DNA from 3 places in the Bacillus sp. J14TS2 genome. Region 2 is predicted to be linked to each of the others. Evidence: predicted binding sites of a transcription regulator. Region 2 holds the regulator's gene; each other region holds the start of a gene.
The links. Region 2 encodes CtsR, which represses protease genes until heat stress. Its sites were predicted from a motif close to ATGGTCAATAAAGGTCAAACA; they were not measured.
Positions count from the first base shown of each region.

Region 1: a site for CtsR is predicted at 1,371-1,391, ahead of KI375_RS22970 (ATP-dependent Clp protease ATP-binding subunit). Genes of this name have one in related genera too.
Region 3: a site for CtsR is predicted at 1,009-1,029, ahead of clpP (ATP-dependent Clp endopeptidase proteolytic subunit ClpP). Genes of this name have one in related genera too.

Region 1 is NZ_BORE01000019.1:60,028-62,307, reverse strand. It holds gene KI375_RS22980 (YkvS family protein) at 1-25, shown strand, start outside; gene KI375_RS22975 (YkvI family membrane protein) at 192-1,229, opposite strand; gene KI375_RS22970 (ATP-dependent Clp protease ATP-binding subunit) at 1,482-2,280, shown strand, end outside.
Region 2 is NZ_BORE01000007.1:324,190-326,469, reverse strand. It holds gene KI375_RS13325 (VOC family protein) at 247-669, opposite strand; gene KI375_RS13320 (CtsR family transcriptional regulator) at 946-1,407, shown strand; gene mcsA (protein-arginine kinase activator protein McsA) at 1,427-1,975, shown strand; gene mcsB (protein-arginine kinase McsB) at 1,972-2,280, shown strand, end outside.
Region 3 is NZ_BORE01000003.1:343,827-346,106, reverse strand. It holds gene clpP (ATP-dependent Clp endopeptidase proteolytic subunit ClpP) at 1,105-1,707, shown strand; gene KI375_RS06430 (ABC transporter ATP-binding protein) at 1,805-2,280, opposite strand, start outside.

The sequences.
Region 1 (2,280 bases), on a different contig from region 2:
TATTAAGGGTTCTCTTAGTGTATAATTACTACTGTTTAATTAAAAGCTTTTACAGCTAATCTATAAAAACGAAGGGCGGTTCATTTTTCCCCTTCGTTTTTTCGTTATCAGAAACTTATTGGTTCACTCCTTTTTACGTTAGCTGCTTCAAGAGTTTAAAGTAAAGTTGTAAACATCTGGTTTTTCCACCCTTACTTATTTTTCATTGGCTTCAACCATAATAATAATAAAAAAATCAAACTGATGTAACCGAATAAAGGATATAAAAGACCGAGGAGCTGTCCGTAATCAATTCTCCCGATTATATAGATGACTGCAATCATCATAATATAAATCCAAATACTTTTTAGTGAGAAAAACTGACTTATTTGTCTTTCAATCCCATACATATTACCAATCAAAGAAGTAAAGATCTCCCCATATATAATAAATAAATACAGAAAATAAAATCCACTCATCGCATTTTTTACAATAGTCGCCATTGGGATATCATAGACTAAAAGGTCTGGAAGCGTCGATAAAGTTATATGACTCGAAATTAAGATAATCGTTAGCAGTCCCCCGCCTATGAACCCGCCAAGCTTTACAGTTGCTTTATCATTGACCTCGGTCGCTACAGGAACCAGTACGGCTTGGGCTAATGTGAGATTAAAAGCGGCATATGAAAATGCTGAACCAATTGCTTTCCAAGTGTGATCCATACTCACAAAGGAAAATAAACTTGACCATAATAAGGGAGAAGAAAGAGAGCTGTACATTAATAATAAATTAAAAATAATAAGGGTGGGAACAACGAATATGTTTACAGCAAATAAGCCTTTCAATCCACCCCATAAGACGATCAAGCACAGGATAATTGTCATCACAGACCCAGTTGTTTTTCCCCATCCTAATTGCTCTACAAATAAAGCCTCTGCTCCCGAAAGCATGACTCCACATACACCCACCAACATCGCGGTCATTAAGATATTCATCACTTTTCCAAATGTTTGTCCAAATAAATCATTGTTTAACTCCATAAAAGAAGTCGCTTGTATATCAATTGCTTTTGTCATCACCTTCATTCCAAAAAAGACGAACAAATACCCTGCTACTAATATGGACATCAGTCCAAACAATCCATATTGGGTAAAAAATTCTACAATCTCTTTCCCGGTTGCAAAGCCTGCCCCGATAACGGTTCCTACATACACTGCTGCTATCTGAAAAGCCCCTGTCCACTTATTCAATTTACTGCCCCACTTCATCTTATTTTTGCCCTTCGAAATTTAGGTATCATTTTTATATCTATATGATCCTTTTTTAAAAAAATCATAAAAAGTGGCTTTTTTACTTGAAAGTCAAAAAAGGTCAGTGTATAATAAAGCCATAAGGTCGAAATTGGTCAAAGTTTTCTTGCTGATCTTCACCTTTTTTTACTATCAATTAGTCAAAGTTAGTTAAAATCAAACAACGACTAAACAATGGAGGATTGATGATGCATGTTATGTGCTAAATGTCAAGCAAACCAAGCAAAAATCCATCTTCATCTAAATGTCAATGGACAAAAACAAACATTGCCTTTATGTCAAGATTGTTATATACAGGAAAAGGAAAAATTGGGAGCTTCTATGGGGAATCCTTTTAATGGTTTCGGTGGTTTGGAAGACTTATTTGACAACTTTTCTCAAAATAACCAAAGCCATTCACAACAAGCTGCCAAAACTTCGACAAAACAAAATGGTTTTTTAGATCAATTTGGTCGTAACCTAAATCATGCTGCAAAGGCTGGTTTAATTGATCCAATCATTGGAAGAGATGAGGAAATAAAAAGAACGATTGAGATACTCAATCGCCGAAATAAAAACAATCCAGTCCTAATCGGTGAACCAGGTGTTGGGAAGACCGCCATTGCAGAAGGACTAGCCCTAAAAATTATCCAACAGGATGTGCCTGCCAAATTAAAAAATAAAGAGGTTTATCTGCTTGATGTAGCCTCATTAGTAGCCAATACAGGGATCCGTGGACAATTTGAAGAACGGATGAAACAATTAATAACGGAATTACAGGAACGTAAAAATATTCTAGTCTTTATTGATGAAATTCATTTATTAGTTGGTGCTGGCTCAGCTGAAGGATCGATGGATGCCGGAAATATTCTTAAACCAGTTCTTGCTCGTGGTGAATTGCAGGTCATTGGAGCAACAACATTGAAAGAGTATAGACAAATCGAAAAGGATGCTGCACTGGAAAGACGTTTTCAACCAGTACAAATTCAAGAGCCTTCTCTAGAAAAGTCTT
Region 2 (2,280 bases):
GGTGGTCAGAAAGACGTTGCGCCAGGACGGCGCGAATTTAGCCTTTCTTCCTAAGATCAAGGCGTTTGCGCTTCTGTTCTTTTGAAACATTGGTTTTATCAATCTTAAAAAAGCCGAAGAGCGGGCGCTCGACACGACCTAATACTTATAATTCATTATGGCAAAGCAGACTGGGATTTAGCAAACGATGAAAATAATCAAAAGGTTCCTTGATTCACTTTTACAGAGACAAAGAACAATACTTACTTAACCTTTATTTACGTATCCGCCCCATGCCTGGAAACGGTTTCCGTCTAAATCATTAAATAAAAATGTTTTTCCGCAAGAAGAGTTTTGCCCCGTCACTTCCCCGACCCTAACTCCCTTATTTTTGAGGTCGATAAACAGTTTGTCAATATCATTAACCTGCATTGTAATTGAATAGTGAGGGTTCTCTTGATAATTCTCACCAGCATACCAACAACTATCTTGATCAAAATTTGGTGTGAAAAGTGTAATTATCTGCTGTGGAGTGAGTTGTAAGTCTGCAATTCCGGAGATGGGGGCTATTAATTTGCAACCAAGGTTTTTTTCATACCATTCTACTGACTTTTGTAAATCCGTAACAGGTATCCCAATGCTTATTTCCGTCACCAAAAAGTTGCTTGAAATAGTTGTACTATTATTCACGGGCTACCGCTCCTCATGAGTATTTAATTCAATTTTTCCATTAAGTATAGGCCTTGAACTTAGATTGTAAACAAATTATTAATAATGCATAGAACTGGGTTAGTGGTTGTATCCATCTATCTTTAAACCAGCAAGTAGAGATGTTTTGATCTTTACAATTGTGGCTAAAATATTGGTAATGGAAGACCGTTGCCTTTTTATTATCTTTTCATGTATAATTAAGTCAAATATAGTCAAAGTCAATTAAGATAATAAATAAGGGAAGGAGGCATGGTAATGAGGAATATATCGGATATTATTGAAAATTATTTAAAAAAAGTCTTAGAATTAAGTGAAAAAGAAATTGTTGAGATTAAAAGAAGTGAAGTTGCCGATAAATTTCAATGTGTCCCTTCCCAGATTAATTATGTAATCAATACCCGCTTTACAATAGAAAGAGGATATCTTGTTGAGAGTAAACGGGGGGGAGGCGGATATATTCGAATTTCTAAAGTACGTACGCATGATAAATCCCATTTAATTGATCAACTATTTGCTTTAATAGATCTTCGAATTTCGCAGTCCAGTGCTCAAGATATTATTCTTCGCTTGGTTGAAGAGAGAATTGTGGCGGAGAAAGAGGCTAGATTAATGTTAAGCGTTGTTGATCGCTCTGTTATTTATGTTGAACTTCCGCTTCGAGATGAAATAAGAGCTAGAATGCTAAAAGCAATGCTTCAAGCTATAAAATACGAGTGAATGAAGAAAGGGGAGCGCAATGATTTGTCAGGAATGTAAAGAGAGACCAGCCACATTGCATTTTACACAAGTTATAAATGGGGAAAAAACGACTGTTCATCTCTGCGAAAGATGTGCCCAAGAAAAAGGAGAGTCATTTATGAATGAAGGTTCTGGAGCCTTTTCCTTCAATGACTTACTGGCAGGTTTATTAAATTTTGATTCAGCTCTACAACAAGTCAAGTCAAATACCTCTCCTCCTGGCTCTATTCTTCAATGTGAAGTTTGTAAAATGACCTATCAGCAATTCGTTAAAGTTGGTCAATTTGGCTGTGCTCACTGCTACGAAACATTTAGAGAGCAATTAACTCCTATTTTAAAAAGGCTTCATACTGGAAATATTGAACATGGAGGAAAACTACCAAAAAGAATAGGCGGATCTCTTCATATCAAAAAGCAGGTGCAAGAATTAAAAGGGGAATTACAGTCGTTGGTTGCAAATGAGGAATTTGAACAAGCCGCTAAAATACGTGATCAAATCCGCTCCTTGGAAAAAAATTATCAAGATGGGGAGGGAAATGAAGGATGAGTCTAGAAAGATTTCTTAATAAGGCCGTCAGCTCATGGATGAGTGCAGAGGGATCTGAGGCAGATATTGTTCTTAGCTCCCGCATCCGTCTGGCAAGAAACTTGAAGGATTATAAATTTCCCACCTTGTTTGAAAATGAAGAAGCAAGGGAAATAGCAAGTAGATTGGATGACGTTGTTCAAGCTGGCTATCTCAAAGCTTATGATGGTGTGGAATTCCTGCCAATTGAGCAGTTAAAACAATTAGAGAAAAAGGTGCTTGTAGAAAAGCATTTGATTAGCCCGCGGTTAGCTGGTGATTCATCT
Region 3 (2,280 bases), on a different contig from region 2:
GTTGACCAGCTTTTGACCAAGTAAGTTGATTTTTCATTCATATCTACAAAAACAAAACAATATCCAAAATAGACTCTCGGAATTTCAAAATGTAAATCCGCCTAATGACCAAAAGCATACTGGGAATCGAGGCCCTTTTCAAAAAAAGACATGCCAAAGAAGCGTCACAAGTGTATTTTTAAAAAAGAGAATGTTTTTGTAAACATCGTCTACCAAGATAGTGCGTGGTTGATTTCCGCTACAGTTGCTCGCTTTCCGCGAGGCGGGCGGTGAGCCTCCTCGGCGACGAGGAAGCTCACCGCATGCCCCCCGGAAAGCGTCCGCCTGGAACGGAAATCACCGTTGACAAGCAGACTCGCCATTTGTAGAAGATGATCTTCTCAATATAGAATGGAAGTTCTACAAAAAAAGTGAAATATCTCCTAAAAAATGTAGGAGGAGAATTAAAAAATAGTACAAGAGAACCTTGTACCAGCTAACTCGGTGAATGGCGAGAGTCTATCAAATTAAGAAGAAGGGACGAGGAAGCTAGTCCCTGTCCCTCCCCGTCTTAAAAAATAGATGGACGTGATAGGTTTGTGTTTCTTTCTGTTTTCTCTTGCTTTTGCAGCTCAGTATTGAGTGATTTTTCTGATAGATCAGGTGACTCTTGAGCTTTCTTGATAGCTGAATTTTTCGCCGCTTCATTTTCCGCTTTTCTTTCTTGTAACGCGGCATTCAATTTGTTGAGCAGATCCGTTTGCCGTTGCGCTTGGTTCACTTCATGATGGTGGTTCGATTTTTCTTAGGTAAAATACTTTTGTCCCACTTTTCGAAGAAATAAACCTGAGTCATCCCCTCCAAATCCCTTTCACAATTATCTTCAATCTATCTATATGCCTTCCCCTTACCCTAATTAAGGCGAGTTTTGCCTTAATAAAAATCACGTATTTTTGTTTAAAATCATCTTAATTGGAGAATATGGAATGTTATAGGAACAAATTTCCAAAAGGCAAATGTCAGGTTGAATATTTGACCTTTATTGACCATCAGTGTATGATAAGAATACATAAAGTTTTCAACACTTTAGGGAATCTGTTTTTTTAAAAAGAGGAGGAGAAATAAATGAATTTAATTCCTACAGTTATTGAACAAACAAGCAGAGGGGAACGAGCTTATGACATTTATTCTCGTTTGCTAAAAGACCGTATTATTATGCTTGGAAGTGGTATTGATGACAATGTGTCCAATTCCATTGTAGCACAGCTTTTATTCTTAGAAGCGGAAAATCCTGAAAAAGATATTACGATTTTTATTAACAGTCCTGGTGGGAGTATTACAGCAGGAATGGCCATTTATGATACCATGCAATATATTAAGCCAGATGTTTCTACAATTTGTACGGGGATGGCTGCTTCAATGGGTGCTTTCTTGCTCGCTGCTGGTAAAAAAGGCAAAAGATTTGCTTTGCCTAACAGTGAAGTGATGATTCACCAACCACTCGGTGGTGCTCAAGGGCAAGCAACTGAAATTGAAATTGCGGCTAAACGGATTCTATTCTTGCGTGAAAAGCTCAACCAAATTTTAGCTGATCGTACAGGTCAACCACTTGAGGTCATTCAACGTGATACAGACCGCGATAACTTTATGACAGCTGAAAGAGCGAAAGAATACGGGCTAATTGATAGAATCATCGAACGTAAAGAAGAAATTGAGGAGAAAAAATAATATTACCTAAAATTTCAAAAAGGTGATGAAGATTACAAAATGATCTTCATCACCTTTTTGATTGGCTTGTTTACTTCTAAATTAGAACCCGGCTTAATTAAGAACCTATTTCTTGAAATTGGATATTATGCAATCTTGCAAATAGTCCATTTTGTTGGACTAATTCCGTATATGTTCCATCTTCTTCAATGCCATTTTCTGTTACGACAATCACACGGTCTGCATCGCGAATCGTCGCCAGGCGATGAGCAATCACTAATGTCGTACGGTCCACAGCTAGTTCATTCAATGCTAATTGAATAATTTTTTCTGTTTCCGTATCAAGAGCTGAAGTGGCTTCATCCAAGATCAGGATTGGTGGATTCTTCAAAAACATGCGAGCAATGGCCAAGCGCTGTTTTTGACCACCAGATAGTTTTAAGCCTCGCTCACCAACTTGCGTTTCAAAGCCTTCAGGAAGTGAGTCGATAAAGTCCTCTAAATGAGCTTTCCTGGCTGCCTCACGTATTTCTTCTTCACTAGCATCCTGTTTTCCATAAGCGATATTTTCTAGAATTGTCCCTGTAAACAAAA